DNA from 2 places in the Acidilutibacter cellobiosedens genome. Region 1 is predicted to be linked to the other one. Evidence: riboswitches for the same ligand, from Rfam matches in the RefSeq annotation. Region 1 holds a riboswitch; the other holds the start of a gene.
The links. Region 1 has a riboswitch for FMN ahead of EQM13_RS01725 (ECF transporter S component). Riboswitches for the same ligand answer to the same signal wherever they lie in the genome.
Positions count from the first base shown of each region.

Region 2: linked by a shared signal. The riboswitch ahead of EQM13_RS03780 (ECF transporter S component) and the one ahead of EQM13_RS01725 (ECF transporter S component) in region 1 are both predicted to bind FMN.

Region 1 is NZ_CP035282.1:347,337-355,745, forward strand. It holds gene EQM13_RS01710 (PTS sugar transporter subunit IIB) at 1-33, shown strand, start outside; gene EQM13_RS01715 (PTS ascorbate transporter subunit IIC) at 62-1,321, shown strand; gene EQM13_RS18425 (transketolase C-terminal domain-containing protein) at 1,365-1,724, shown strand; FMN riboswitch at 1,797-1,916, shown strand; gene EQM13_RS01725 (ECF transporter S component) at 1,999-2,610, shown strand; gene EQM13_RS01730 (superoxide dismutase) at 2,920-3,543, opposite strand; gene EQM13_RS01735 (sigma-54-dependent Fis family transcriptional regulator) at 4,077-6,008, shown strand; partial or broken gene EQM13_RS18970 (Lin0512 family protein) at 6,352-6,573, shown strand; gene EQM13_RS01745 (thiamine pyrophosphate-dependent dehydrogenase E1 component subunit alpha) at 6,591-7,577, shown strand; gene EQM13_RS01750 (alpha-ketoacid dehydrogenase subunit beta) at 7,574-8,409, shown strand, end outside.
Region 2 is NZ_CP035282.1:794,300-802,708, reverse strand. It holds gene tsaD (tRNA (adenosine(37)-N6)-threonylcarbamoyltransferase complex transferase subunit TsaD) at 1-739, opposite strand, end outside; gene rimI (ribosomal protein S18-alanine N-acetyltransferase) at 754-1,203, opposite strand; gene tsaB (tRNA (adenosine(37)-N6)-threonylcarbamoyltransferase complex dimerization subunit type 1 TsaB) at 1,209-1,907, opposite strand; gene tsaE (tRNA (adenosine(37)-N6)-threonylcarbamoyltransferase complex ATPase subunit type 1 TsaE) at 1,888-2,364, opposite strand; gene EQM13_RS03780 (ECF transporter S component) at 2,481-3,083, opposite strand; FMN riboswitch at 3,182-3,303, opposite strand; gene EQM13_RS03775 (aminotransferase class I/II-fold pyridoxal phosphate-dependent enzyme) at 3,351-4,814, opposite strand; gene EQM13_RS03770 (ATP-binding response regulator) at 5,115-6,863, opposite strand; gene EQM13_RS03765 (methyl-accepting chemotaxis protein) at 7,367-8,409, opposite strand, start outside.

The DNA of each region.
Region 1 (8,409 bases):
ACGTTAATGTTAAAAGGGAAAGGCATGATTTAGTAAAAAATATAACAAAGGGGGTTATTTAATGTTAAAACTGATTTTGGACATATTAAGTGTGCCTGCAATTTTGGTTGGACTAATAGCACTTATTGGTTTAATATTACAGAAGAAATCAGCTTCTGATACATTGAAGGGGACAATTAAAACGGTCTTAGGATTCTTAGTACTAAGCGGAGGAGCAGGAATTGCCGAAAAATCCTTAGGTTATTTTGGAACTATATTTCAAGAGGCCTTTAATGTACAGGGGGTAGTGCCTCACAATGAAGCTGTAGTAGCTTTGGCTTTAGAGACCTATGGGACCAGTACAGCTCTGATAATGGCCTTTGGGATGTTAGCTAATATACTTATAGCCAGATATACAAAACTTAAATATATATTTTTAACCGGACATCATACATTATATATGGCAGCTATGATATCCGTGATTCTTGTAGTCGGAGGTTTAGAAGGAGTTACCCTTATAATAGTAGGTTCAATAATACTTGGATTTGTTATGGCGTTTTTCCCTGCAATTGCTCAGCCGACTATGCGAAAGATTACCGGTACTGATGATGTAGCCTTTGGACATTTTGGTACCGTTGGATACGTACTATCTGCTTGGGTAGGAAAGGTGTTAGGTAAGAATTCCAAATCCACAGAGGAAATGGAATTTTCTCAAAAGCTTGGTTTCATGCGTGACAGTTCCGTAGCCATATCTTTAGTAATGGGCGTACTGTATATCATAGTTGCTATTGCTTCTGGGCATAAATTTATAAATACATTGAGCGGGGGACAAAACTACATTTTATTTGCCGTACTACAGGCTATAACCTTTGCAGGAGGAGTATATATAATACTTCAGGGTGTAAGGCTAATATTGGCGGAGATAGTACCTGCATTTAGAGGTATATCGGAAAAATTGGTACCTGATGCAAAACCGGCATTGGATTGCCCTGTAGTATTCCCGTATGCGTCTAATGCGGTATTAATCGGATTCCTATCGAGCTTTTTAGGTGGTATAGTTGGAATGTTAATATTGATTGGATTAAAAACTACAATAATATTGCCTGGAGTCGTTCCTCATTTTTTCTGTGGCGCAACGGCTGGAGTATTCGGTAACGCAACAGGAGGTAAAAGAGGGGCTTTCTGGGGCTCTTTTGCTCATGGACTTCTGATAACATTCTTGCCGGTATTGTTGATGCCGGTATTGGGAAATTTAGGATTTGCCAACACTACTTTTAGTGATGCTGATTTTGGAGTAGTAGGTATTATATTAGGCAATATTGTGAAGTTGTTTATAAAATAAAAGGTAGATTTTTCTACCTTTTATTTAAATACAGGAGGTTGCAATGAATAAAGAGAAATTAACACAGTTAAAGAAAATAGCCCTTTGCATCAGAAAAGCTGAATATAAAGGGAATAAGCACGAAAGTCATAGAAATGCCGACAATAAAACCTTTAGATATAGAACTAATTTTGCAGACGCAAAGAAAATTAAAGGCATAGTTGTAGCAGAAGACCATTTTAAATATGGTGGTCTGTATAGTGCTATATCGGAAGTGGTTGTGGATAAATATCCGTGTAATATAAAGCCGGTTAGCGTAGACGATACCTTCGGAGAATCGGGAAAGTCTGATGAATTGTATGAAAAGTATGGATTAACGGAGGAAAATATTATATCTAAAGCTTTAGATATACTGGAAGTATAAACTTTAGCAACACTCCGGAAATTAGAATTATTCTATTGTTTTTTTTATTAACTTAATATAATATATATGTAAAGAAATCTTCAGGGCGGGGTGAAATTCCTCACCGGCGGTGACAGTCCGCGAACCGTTTTTACGGCTGATTCGGTGAAATTCCGAAACCGGCAGTTATAGTCTGAATGGAAGAAGATGGCTTAAATTAAGAGCTATTTTATATGCCCCAAAGATTTGGGGTATTTTTATGCCCTGACAAAAATATTATTTTGGAGGGATTTATATGAGAAGTTATAAAAAAACAAGGATGAATGTAAATACTAAGAATATTGTCAGAATTGCCATGTTGGCTGCAGTAGCCGTAGGTTTAATGTTTTTTAAGGTTCCGGTAGTGTTTATGGCTCCAGGTTTTATGAAACTTGATATAAGCGATGTGCCTGTTTTAATATCAGGATTTGCTATGGGTCCAATTTCTGGTGTAATCGTATCACTATTAAAAAATTTGTTGAACATGCTAATAGAAGGTAGTACTACCGGAGGTATTGGAGAGCTTACCAACTTTATTATCGGTTCATCTTTTGTTTTAGCATCATCAATTATATACCGTAAAAGCAAAACAATTCATAGAGCTATCTTGAGTTTGGTTGTCGGAATTTTGTTTATGACTCTATTGGCTTCATTAAGCAATTATTATATTATATTTCCGTTGTATGGCAAAGTAATGATTCCTATAGAAAAGATAATTGAAATGGGCAGTGCCATAAGCTCTCGGGTTGTGGATTTAAAAACAATGATTATATATACAGTGGTGCCATTTAATTTATTAAAAGGAACTGTAAATGCCTTGGTAACATTTTTGCTATATAAGAGAATATCTCCTTTGCTAAAGGATTAGTACATTGTTTTTATTTAATAATAAAAATTCAAGGTGATATTTTTTGAATTAATAATTGATAATTTATAGTTTATAATTTTACAGACTGAGAAAATAAACTTAAAATATAATTTAAACTTAATATTATAGAATTTGTAAAATTCTTAATCTATAATATAAAACGAAAACATTTCGAGTTTATTTAAATAAAAACTCGAAATGTTTTTGTTTAGAATCTGAGAGGAAAGCTCTAATTACCTTAAAATATGCTTTCAGTAAAATGGGCTTAATATATCATTGTTTCAATGAAAGCTCTTTTTAAAAAGTATTTTATCCTGCAATCACATAGTCATAAAGCCTACTCACTGCATTCCAATCAACTACATTCCAAAAGGCCTTTACGTAGTCTGGACGGAGATTTTTATATTTAAGATAATATGCATGTTCCCACACATCTATTCCCAGAATCGGTATAAAACTACTGTCCTCTATGAGTGGATTATCCTGGTTAGGAGAAGAGCTGACATTAAGCTTTCCATCCTTATCTGTACTAAGCCATGCCCAGCCTGAACCGAACCGGCTTATTGCAGCAGCAGAAAGATGCATACGCATATCTTCTACACTGCCGAAGTCCTCTTTGATCTTTTTTTCCAGCTCTCCCCTGGGGTTTCCTCCGCCATTAGGAGATATTGTACTAAAATACAGGTTATGGTTGTAAAACCCTCCGCCATTATTTCTTATTGCAGTTCTTAGTGTGGTATCAGCGATAACATCAAGGTTTTTTAAAATTTCTTCAATGCTTTTACCAGACAGTTCCGGCACCTTCTCAACTGCAGCATTTAAATTTGCCGTATAAGTAGCATGATGCTTACTATAATGTGTAATCATTGTCAATTTGTCAATATGTGGTTCAAGGGCTCCAAACCCATAACTTAATTCTATTTGTTTAAACATTTCAAATCCTCCTTTTTAATTCTTAATTTCTTTCTTTATAACAGACTTGTCGATTCTTTTTTTGATTTAAGTGATACAGGAACAAATCGTTTTAGATTAAATCACAGATATCTGCTAAATTAATATGTGTTGTACTTTATCTCAATTATACCCATTCCCGAAAGAAATTAATGCTAATTTGGATTTAAAAGAAAAAAATTCAAAAAATTTCTTGATAAATGCCCAATACAATGAAGGAATAGGCATCTGGTCATCAATTTAAAAGAATAAATCAGAATTTTAGGTATAACGTTCAATAAGTAATTTAAAATTGTCTCTGATATAATAATTAAATCTACAACTGTATAATGCAGATTTAAAGTATTTTTAACATTAAATTTTTATAAAGTTCATGTATATTTGCGGTATAAGTCTTCATTACTTATTGAAGACATAATGAATTAAAAATTGAATATTCTTATACATTATGATATAATTTTAAAAACATAATGACATATGCTAAACATTATTAATTATAAAGAGGAGTTGATATTATGTTTAGTAATATGAAGGAGAGTTGGAGGGAATACGTAAAAACAAAGAAAGTATCGGAAAATGTAAGAAATGTTATATTGGAATCATGGAGAAGATGCGAAAAAATGGGAGTAAACTATATGTGGGGAAGAGGTACAAGGGTTTCGGATGCGTGGCTTAAAGAAAGTATATCCAGAAAAACAGAATTGATAAACCTTACACGGCCTATTTTGGAAAACGTTTACTCAATGGTGAAAAGTACAAGTTACAGTGTTGTTTTAACTGATGAAAAGGGAGTTATTATAGATTTGATAATAAACAATGATATAAAGGATATTCATGATAATTTAAACTTTGTAAAGGGTTCTCTGTGGGATGAAAAAAGCGTAGGGACTAATGCCATAGGCACATGTCTTGCAATTGACAAACCTATGCAGGTTATAGGAGCAGAACATTATTGTGAATATCACCATAGATGGACCTGTTCTGCGGCTCCCATACATAACAGCAAGGGAGAAATAATAGGATGCTTTGATATATCAGGCAGAGCAGAGGATGTTCAAACTCACACTTTTGCTATAGCGGTTTCCAGTGCCAATTGTATAGAAAAACAGCTTGCCATATCAGAATCTTATCATCTGGTGGATACTACCTTTGATTCCATAATGGATGGAATAATGGTGGTTGACAGCAATTTAAAAGTTATAAGGATTAACAATAAGGTTAAAGATATATTTGACATGGAGGAAAGTGATATATTAAATACCAAGTTTGATAAAGTCTTTAAACTAATTGATATTAAGAATAATATATTTATAGCTAAGGAGAAGATGAGTATTTTTGACTTTACAATTTCCATCGGAAATAAAAAAGTTGAATGTTCCTTGAATATTTCTCCTATTTTGGCAGGAGACGAGGTAGCGGCGGCAGTAATTTTTATCAGAGAAGCAAAACATGTGAGAAAAGAGGTAAGCAAATTAGCAGGTTTTAATGCAAATTATACCTTTAACAGTATAATTACTGAGGATAGCAAAATGAAGGAGCTTATAAGTACAGCAAAAAAAGTATCAAAGACAAATTGTCCCATTCTAATTGAGGGAGAGAGTGGTACGGGAAAGGAGCTGTACGCTCAGTCCATACACAATGAAAGCCATAGAAGAAATGGCCCTTTTATTGCGATTAATTGTTCTGCTATTCCAAAGGAACTGTTTGAAAGCGAGTTATTCGGCTATGAAAGCGGCTCTTTTACGGGAGCAGTAAGGGGAGGAAAACCCGGAAAATTTGAATTAGCTAACGGAGGTACAATTTTTCTGGATGAAATAGGAGAAATTCCTTTGGAGGTCCAGCCGAAACTTTTGAGAGTTCTGGATAACAATAAAATTATGAGAATTGGAAGTTTTTATGAAAGGGATTTGGATGTCAGAGTTATATCTGCAACCAACAGAAATTTGGCAGATGAGATTTCAAAGGGTTCTTTCAGGCAGGATCTTTATTTCAGGCTCAATGTAATTAATTTAAAAATACCGCCTTTAAGAAATAGAAAAAATGACATAATAGTTCTTGCAAGATATTTTTTAGAGGATCTTAACAGAGAAAATAGTATGCAGAAATATTTTTCCAAATCCTTTGAAGAAACATTAAAAAATCATTTCTGGAGCGGAAATGTGAGGGAATTGAAAAATATTATTCAGCGGGCATACTACACCTCTGACAGACAAGTGATCAACAGTACAGTATTTTATAAGGACAATGCCGAATTTATTAAAAGTTCTGAGAAATCACCCTCTTTTAATTTGAAAGATATAGAAAAAGACAGTATAAAGCAGGCTCTTGCAGCTAATAATTTTAATGTTTTAAGGGCTGCCAATGATTTAAATATAAGTAAGGCTACTATTTACAGAAAAATAAAAATGTACAGTATTGATTTGAGAAGTATAGGCAAATCTATATAACAATATTTTTAATAGATATTATGGATGTCTCAAAATGAGACTTCATATTTACACCTGCAGACAAATTCATAGGAATTTATTATATTAATACAAAAAGGAATCTCAAAATGAAACTTTAGTCTCATTTTGAGATTCCTTTTTTGTATGTATTAATAAAAAATAAATTGCAACGATTCTAACAGAGCTTCAAAACATTAAAATTAAGGGATTTAACAAAAATTTTTTAAGTTTAAAAATCTGGCATAAAATGTGCTTTGTATTTAAGATGACAATGATAAATAGAAAGGAGAATTTATACGAAGAGATTTATTATTGAGTTTGGGCCGGGAGTGGATTTTCGCAGGATAATATAAATGATAGCGTATTCATCAAAACAACTGTTGCCGTTACAAGGCCTGATGAAGTCAAAACGGAAGAAATAGAAAAATACTTTCCTATAGGGAAAGTAACAGTACATGCTGTTAATGGAGGGCTGAAAACGGAAGGCCTTTATTTCACTAAGCTTGGAGATAAAGATGATTCAATTGAGGCCGCCATAGCATGTGTGGAAGTAAAAATAAAATAATGATGGGAGGTAGTATTTTGAAAATAACAGATGCTCAATTGAAAAGTATGTATTTGACCATGTTAAAGATTAGAAAATTTGAGACAAGGGCAATGGATAAATTTGCTGAAGGTAAGATTCCCGGATTTGTTCATCTTTATATAGGAGAAGAGGCTGTTGCAACAGGAGCTTGTGCTAATCTCAGAGAAGACGATTACATTACAAGTACTCATAGAGGACATGGCCATATTATAGCCAAGGGCGGAGAATTGAATTATATGATGGCAGAACTTTTTGGGAAGGAAACAGGATATGGAAGAGGAAAAGGCGGGTCAATGCATATTGCCGATGCATCAAAAGGTATACTTGGTGCAAACGGTATTGTAGGTGCAGGACATAATATAGCAGTGGGAGCGGGTTTTGCTGCTCAGTATAAAGGAACTGATCAGGTTTGTGTTTGCTTTTTTGGAGATGGTTCTACAAACCAGAGTACATTCCATGAATCTATGAATTTAGCAAGTATTTGGAAACTTCCCGTTATATTTGTATGTGAAAATAACGGTTACGGAATTTCTGTAAGTCAGAAAAGACATCAGGCAATTACTGATGTTTCCGTAAGAGCAACAGCATACAATATGCCTGGAGTAACAGTAGACGGCAATGATGTATTTGCAGTTTATGAGGCTGTAGGGGAAGCAGTTGCACGGGCAAGGAAAGGACAGGGGCCAAGTTTGATCGAATGTAAAACTTACAGATGGAGAGGACATTTTGAAGGGGACCCAACTGTATACAGACCAGAAGGCGAACTGGAAGCTTGGAAGAAGAAAGATCCTATACCAAGATTAGAAAAATATCTTATGGAAAATGACATAATGACGGAAGATGAAATTAAAACGTTGAACGCAGATGTTGATAAGATGATAGATGATGCTAACGAATTTGCAGATAAGAGCAAAATACCTGCCTTGGAATCAGCTTTGGAAGATGTTTATACTGATATAGTTGAGGAGGGAAGAGTAAGATGAAAAAGATGACCTATGCAGAAGGAATAAGAGAAGGAATGAGAAAGAAAATGTTGGAAGATCCCAATGTGTTTATCTTCGGAGAAGATGTGGGAAAATTCGGCGGATGTTTTGGAGTCACGATGGGAATGTTTGATGAATTTGGAGATAAAAGAGTAAGAGATACACCTATTTCAGAAGGGGCAATCATTGGAACTGCTGTAGGGTCTGCGGCATGCGGACTGAGACCTATAGCAGAACTTATGTTTATGGATTTCGTTACAGTAGGTATGGACCAAATTGTAAATCAAGCTGCGAAATTAAGATATATGACAGGAGGAAAAATTACTCTTCCTATAGTTATACGACTTCCGGAAGGAGGAGGAGTAAGTGCTGCTGCACAGCATTCCCAATCCTTAGAAGCATGGCTTACTCATGTCCCTGGGCTTAAAGTTGTATATCCCTCTAATGCCCGGGATGCCTATGGGCTGATGATTTCGGCAATAGAAGATGATAATCCTGTAATCTATATTGAAAACAAAACATTATATGCAACTAAAAGTGAAGTAGAAGATGAACTGAAAATAGTACCCTTAGGAAAAGCTTCCGTTAAAAAGGAGGGAACAGATGTAACTATAATAACTTATGGACGACAGGTCTTCAATTCTTTAAAAGCGTCTGAAGACCTTGCTAAAGATGGAATAAATGCAGAGGTTATCGATTTAAGGTCTCTTTATCCCTTTGACATTGAAACAATATTTAAGTCTGTGGGCAAAACCCACAAGGTTGTAATAGTAAGTGAGGAGGTAAAAAGGGGAGCTTTTACCGGAGAAATTGCTTCAATTATTGCTGAAGA
Region 2 (8,409 bases), 450 kb from region 1:
GCTGAAAACTTGCGGCCACATCTTCAATTACTATTTCTTCCTCAAGTTGCTCTTTATGGTGTAAATAATTAAGTACTGCTGTTTTTAATCCGCTAAAACTAAAATCATAAGTTTTATCATCTAAATAAACTCTCGGAAAATCACAAGCAGCTTTATCCCCTTTCATTGCAAATTTATCTATTAAAGGTCCTCCTGGATAATCAAGGCCCAATGCTCTTGCCACTTTGTCGAACGCTTCTCCGGCAGCATCATCTCTTGTTCTTCCTACTATTTCATATTCCGTATAAGAATCGGCCTGAGCCAAATAAGTGTGCCCTCCCGAGACTACCAAACAAGTAAAAGGAGGCTCTAAATCCTTATGTTCGATATAGTTAGCACATATATGCCCTTCTATATGATTAACACCTATGAAAGGTTTGTCCAACGCATATGCTACTGCTTTTGCACTTGATATGCCTACAAGCAATGCTCCTACAAGCCCCGGACCTTTAGTCACTCCAACTAAATCCACATCTTCAAAACCGATTCTGGCTTCATTTAACGCTTCTTCTACAATAATATCTATATTTTCAATATGTTTTCTTGATGCAATCTCCGGTACTACTCCCCCAAAAGGTCTATGAATTTCTATCTGGGATGATATGATATTGGAAAGAACTTCCCTACCATTTTTAACAACTGCACATGACGTTTCGTCACATGACGTTTCTATGGATAATGTAATAATATCTTTTGTCATTTCTTCACCTCTAATTAATCTTCTATGCTTTTCCACATTATTATCGCATCTTCATTATTATCTGAATAATATCTGGAACGAATGCCATAACCTTTAAATCCGTATTTTTTATATAAATTTTGCGCTATATTATTAGATTTTCTCACTTCCAAAGTTATTGATCTTATATTTCTGTCTGCACATATTTTTATAATACCTTCTACTATTTTATTCCCTATTCCCAATCCTCTGTAATCCTTAGCAACGGCTATATTTGTCACATGTCCTTCATCTATTATAAGCCATATTCCTCCATACCCTACTGTTTTTCCATCTAATTCAGCTACTATATACTTTGCAAGCATATTCTTTGTAACTTCCAAAACAAAAGAATCTCTTGACCAAGGAACAGAAAAAGACTCTTTTTCTATTTTCAGTACACTGTCTATATCCTTCTCTTCCATATTTCTAACCTTTATATCCATATCATTCAATACCCTCTTTTAATAAGATCCATTTGAGCCTGAGCTTCTCTTAAATATTTAGGAACTAAACTATAACAATCAACCGCTTTTCCTTCATTTATTTTAACCATTGCCAATTCTCCTATTCCGGAAGCTCTCGGCATATTCAAATTTATTGGAGAAAAAATTGCTCTCTCCTTAAGTATATTCATTATTTTTTCTTTATATTTTAAAGCACCATCTCCATTAAAAACTATTTTTTCAAAACCTATATCAAGATTTCTTAAAAAATCATCAATATCTATAATTGTTTCATTTCCCATACTTAAAAGTTTACCCTTTTCCCAACCATATATACCTGTATATACCCTGTTTCTTCTTCCATCTATCATCGGAATAATTATCTTTGCATAGGGAACATTAAAGGCCAAGCCTTCTAAAGTGGATACTCCTATTACTTTTTTTTTCGTCACATGAGCAAAGCCCTTAATAGTTGCAATTCCTATTCTAATCCCGGTAAAGGAACCTGGTCCTACCGCACCTGCAAAAAAATCTATATCCTTAATATTTAAATTCAAACCATCCATCATTTCTTTAATCATAGGAATAAGATTTTCAGAATGGGTTACTTGCTGATTTAAAGAAAACTCTCCCAATACTTTTTCTTCATCTAATATAGCACAAGTAGCTACTACAGTGGATGTATCAATAGATAATATTTTCAATTCTTTTCAGCTCCTCTTCCATTTCAATATACCTTTTCCCTTTCCCGTTAATAAATATTTTTCTTTCATTATCATTTATTCCTACATCCATATATATATCAAGCCTTTCTTTAGGGAGCATATCTACTATATTATTTCCCCATTCTATTATGGTGACTCCATCGGAATAAAAATATTCTTCATATCCAAGATCAAACATTTCTTCAGGACTTTTAAGCCTGTATACATCAAAATGGTATAATCGAAGTCTTCCATTATACTCATTAATTAAATTAAAAGTAGGGCTTGTAATATACTCTGATACTCCAAGACCTTTACCTATACTTTTAGTTAAAGTTGTTTTTCCTGTCCCCAAGTCTCCGGAAAGATTTATAAAATCTCCCTTTTTAAGTATCTTACCTAATTTTAACCCTAATTTTTCTGTATCCTTCAAATCATGTGATATATATTTAATCATAATACCAGCCTTTCTACTATAATAAACCATAATAATTATAACATTAACTATTTTTTTAAGCTATATAAAAAAAATAATAGAGATAGTTTTAATATCTCCATTATTTTCTAAGCCACCTATTTATGAAGTATCGGCGACACTCGTTTATACAAGAGTACAGTTATAAGTGTAACTACAGCCCCTTTGAATAAATTAAAGGGAACTATAGAATATGCAATAAGAGATTTAAAATCGGTTATGTTGCTATTTAATGCGGTGCCCATAGATACAATACTATCTAAATTCATTCCATATAATTTAGCATAGAAAGGTATCATCACATAATAATTTGCTATGGACATAAAAACAGTCATAGCTATTGTCCCCAAAATCATGCCTATTATTGCATTCTTTCTACTTTTATTTTTAACATATACGATTCCGGATATATAAACAAATATACTCCCTACCATAAAATTTGCAATTTCTCCTACCATCATGCTGTTACTTCCTCTGATAGCAATAAATAGGACATTCTTCATAAATTCTATCAGGATTCCTGCCACAGGACCCAGAGCAAAGGCTCCCAACAAAGCAGGAATTTCACTTAGATCCATTTTCAAAAATCCAGGCGCAAACCACAAGGGGAATTCCGCTATCATTAACAAAAAAGAAATCGCCGATAGTATCCCGACTTTTACTAAAACCTTCGTATTGATTTTTTGTTTTTTAATCTCCATAATTAAATTCCTCCATAGATTTATATTTCTTCAGGAATTTAAAAAACCCTGAAGATAAATCCTCAGGGTAAATAAATCTAATTAAAATATTAGATAAAATTGATCTTCTTCCATCCAGACTCTAACTGTCGGCCTCGGACTTTCACCAAGTCAGCCAAAAAATTTCGGCGCGTGGGCTGTAACCACCGGTAAGGACTCACACCTTGCCCTGAAGACTAATATCCAATTCAAGAAACATTATATATCCAATTATAATCAGTGTCAATATCAAACATTCAATATTCTTATATAATTAACATCCGGATCTTCCGTTCCCTGTACATAAAGTCCGGCATCTTTCATATCCTCTACATAGTCTATAATATCAGGTGTTATCACTTCTCCTGGGCAAAGTACCGGTATCCCAGGAGGATAAGCCATTAAGAATTCCCCGCTTATACAGCCTATACTTTCACGTAATGGCAGCGGAGTCTTATCTCCCATAAAAGCTTCTCTCGGAGCAACTATCTGTTTAGGAATGTCTGGTATATCCAGCATTCTTCTGTTCTCCTTAGGTAAATCCTTGTATTCATCGCTAATTTCTTTTAAAGCGGAAATCAATGCATCAAAACCTTCCTTTGAATCCCCAAAACTTCCTACAGCTAAGGCGTTGAACAAATTTGAAAGCTCCAGTTGAATATGGTATTTTTCCGCTAATATTCTTTCCAATTTATTCCCGGTTATCCCCATTTCTCTACAAGAAATAGTAAGTTTTGTCGGATCAAGAGCATAAACTCCCTTCTTTTTAAGTATTTCATCTCCAAAACAATAAAGTCCCGGAATTTTGTTTATTTCCCTTCGTGCATATTCTGCTAAATCTATAGCCCTATCCAAAAGTTCTTTGCCCTTAGTTGCAATTTGCATCCTTGCCACATCCAAAGAAGCCATAAGTATATATGAAGGACTTGTAGTTTGCAGAAGGTTCATAACTTGTTGAACCTTATTCACATCAACCCTTTTTTCCATGACTTGAAGTAGAGAACTTTGGGTTAAAGAACCTATTATCTTATGAGTACTTTGAGCACTCATATCTGCACCTGCCGATATTGCAGACATCGGCAATCTATTATTAAAGCCTAAATGTGCTCCGTGAGCTTCATCTACTATTAAAGGTATATCATAAGAATGGACTATGTCTGCTATCCTTTTAATATCAGCTGCTACCCCATAATAGGTGGGATTTATAATCAATACTGCCTTAGCATCCGGATTATTCTTTAAAGCTTCCTCAACAGTTTCAGGAGTAACCCCTAAAGCTAATCCGACTTTTCTATCAACTTCCGGTTGAATGTAAACTGGTACAGCACCACTCAAGATTATCCCTGCCGTTACTGATTTATGGACGTTTCTTGGTATTATAATCTTATCTCCATGGGACACTACACTTAAAATCATAGCCTGTATTGCACCTGAAGTACCATTAATCGAAAAAAATGCTCTGTCTGCCCCATATGCATCGGCTGCAAGCTCTTGAGCTTTTTTTATAGGTCCTTCGGGGTGATGAAGACTATCAACCAATTTAAATACAGTGACATCAATAGACAATACATTGTTCCCCACAAAATTTTTAAACTTATTATCCATTCCCATTCCTTTTTTATGTCCGGGTACATGAAATGGAATTGTCTTATTATTTACATATTCCATAAGGGCATCAAATAAAGGAGTTTGAGTTTGATCTAATTTATACACCTTGATAAACACCTTCTTTCAACTATTTTCAGATAAAAAGCCTGAAACTTCGTTGCATTAGTTTCAGGCTTTTGCAAAGCGATTCAAGCTTTTTTATTCATTCAAATAAACAATTTTATTATAGTAGATATAATTACAAAATACAATAATAAATTATATTTTTTTTAAATTATTTAAAATCCAGCTTTTATTAATTTTTCCAATTTAATATTTCTTTATTCAGCAATATATTAATTATTGATTGTTAATATATTTTCAGTCCTTGATCTTATACCATGTAAGTAGTACAAACATAATATCCTATGAAATGTTACAAATGTTATGTTCGTTATGTTCATTATTTTTGTTGGTTTTTAAACATTTTCTGATGATTTCGGCTAATTCCTCCGTAGTAAAAGGCCTGCGCAAGATAAAATCCACAGTTCCCAAATATTTTTCATTTATTATTTCAGAATTTTCCATTAATAATACAAATGGAATGTCGGGAAATTTTTCTTTAATTTCTTCTGAAATCTTTAAAGGATTTAAATTAGATAAATTAAAATTACATATTACCAGTTCATATTTATTTTCTAATAATTCTTTTAATATTAAATTTTTGTCAATTTCAATCTTTCCATTTATATTAAGTATAGATAAATATTTTAACAATTCTCTCCCTATAATATCGGAATCCTCTATTATCAAAACTTTTGTGTTCCTTTTATAGAAAGCATTGCTTTCAGCTAACATTTGGCCTGCTTTCTGTGTGAAGGTTATAGTAAACTTACTTCCATTCCCTAATTTACTTTCAACTTTAATTGTAGCATCGTGTTCTTCTAATATTTGTTTCGATATATTCAATCCCAATCCATTTCCTTTATCTCCCTTTGTAGTAAAATAAGGTTCGAATATTCTGCCCAAAGTTAATTTATCCATTCCAACTCCCGTATCTTCTACTCTTAGACATGTGTTACCTCCACTGTTATAGGTGCTTACCGTAACTACTCCTTCTTCCTCTATGGAATCTATAGAATTGAGAAGAAGATTTAAAACAACCTGCCTTATTTCATGTTCATTACAATATACTAAATTGTCCGAATTTAACCTTGATTTTATCACTATTTTTTTAGATTTAATCCTATATTTTGCCATTGATATACTGGTTTCAACTATATTATTTATATTGTAAAAACCTTTCCTGTTATCCGTAATACCTCTTATATAGCTTTGTACCTTATTTAGTATTGCTTTTCCGTCTAATGAAGTTTTATATATAGTATTAAAATACTCATTCAGACCTTCCCTCGGACTCTTTAACATACATATCTGAGACACACCAATAATTGTAGAAAGTAAATTATTAAAATCATGAATTATTCCCTGGAAAAGCTGCCCCATATTTTTTAAATTTTCTACTTTTTTCAATTCCTTTATATTCTGTTCCTCATAGTTTTGTTTTATAAACAAATTTTCTAAAGTATTTTTAATTAATTCAGAATAATTATAAACTCTTAAATCATTATGCCCATCTATTATAAAATAATCGCTTAAAGATATTAAGTTAATAAAAATCCTTTCAGAAAGGTCATCTACTATATATTTAACCAATGCCATTACTCTTTCTTTATTAACTATTCTTTTTAATATACTCAGAATATTATAAGTTTTTTCTTCCGATATCTTGAAGGCACAATATCTGTCTTGTATCATATAAACAATTATTTTTTTAAAGTTAGATTTTCTTAAGGCTTTTACTTTATTGCTATAAAGCTTTTCAATCATTTCCATATTTACAGTCTTATTACATAATAATTGATCCTCAAGACATAAAAAAATTAGCTGCCCTTTTTTCTCATACAATTCCGAATCAATTTCCCAATATCTTTCAAAATATTCTTTATCGGGTTTTTTATTTGTCTTATTATAAACATATATAAGAGCTCCACCACTCTCTAAATATTTTTCTATAAAATTTCCGAAAGGAGCACAATACCCATTAGCAAGGTTGGAACTCATTATCCCACAAAGTATTCCTTCCTCATACTGAAGTTCTCTTAAACCATACATAATCCCACCCCTTTTCTTTATTATGGTTTTATATATACTTATACTTAAAAAATTCTACTTCTTTCTAAATTTCTAAATCATTACAGACCATTTCACTTTAATAACCGAAATTTGCCATTTCCCACTTCACTGTTAAAATATCCTCTATCATTGTTTCTACTTGTTAACTCCCCATCTCCTTTCCAATATATAATTTATGTCAAATCTCAAATAGTATTTTCTTTAACAATGATAGATGTACTCATCCCCCTGTTCCCTGAATTATTTTAAAAGTGAACTATTCCCATTTTACAGGAAATTTACACTAAGGTATATTATGTTCCCTATGGGTTATAAAAGACGGGAGAACTCTTGCTAAAAAGTTAAATATTCTGTTTTCACTTTCCAAGTAAGTTCTCCCTATACTTTATAATCTTAATTACTCTTTCTGACCGTTTTTTAATGTTTTAAATAATTAAGTTCTTTATATAATTTTTCACCACATCAATTAACATTTCCGTTCTTTACTCCATTTTGAATTTTAAGAGTATCTGAGCCAAGTCCTCACTCATGGACTTAAGGTTTTCCACAGATTCCTTAATTGAATGAAGATATGCTTCTTGTTCTTCCGTACTTGCCAAAACAGTTTCCGTTCCTGCAGAAGTTTCTTCAGCAATTTTGCTTACTTCTCTAATTGATGAATTTACATTCTCAATTCCTTCGGAAAGTTTTTCCAATATCTTCTTAAAATTCTCCACTGTAACAGTAACATACTCCGTTCCTTTCATAATTGATTCAAAGGTAGAGGAAGTTCTCTTTATAATTTTGTTTCCTTTTTCTACTTCCGTTACTCCATCCACCATAGACTTAATTACATTGTCAGTTTCATATTGTATTTTATTTGTCACATTTACTATATTCTTTGACGCTTTATCCGTTTCTTCCGAAAGTTTTCTAACTTCTTCAGCCACAACTGTAAACCCCTTTCCGGCTTCTCCTGCCCTTGCGGCTTCTATTGCTGCATTCAAAGCAAGTAAGTTAGTTTGCTTCGAAATATTATTTATAAGTGATACAGTGTTATTGATATCATTGGTATATTCTTTTAAAACATTCATTTTTTGGGCAGAGTCAACTACTTTTTGGGATATTGAGTTCATGGAAGTTATAGTCTCCTGGACATCCGAAGAACCTTTCTTAGCATTTCCGTAGGCATTATTTGAACTATTCAATATATATGAAAAGTTCTTTTCAATATCCTTTACTATTGAAGATATTTCTAAAAACTCCTTTGTAGTGTTATCTACTTTCTTAATCTGATCTTCCGTACCTTTTGATACTTCCTCTATAACCCCTGTTATTTCCGATGCTGCGGATATAACCATATCCGCATTTTCTAAAAGCTCATTGGATGATGTTTTCACATTCTGAGAAGTATCCATAGCACTTAATACTACGTCATATAAGGAATCTACCATCGCATTAAATGATCTTTCAAGCTGTCCGATTTCGTTTTCGGAATCCACCTTAACTTTTTCTCTCAGATCCCCTTCTCCTATTTTGCCTGCCA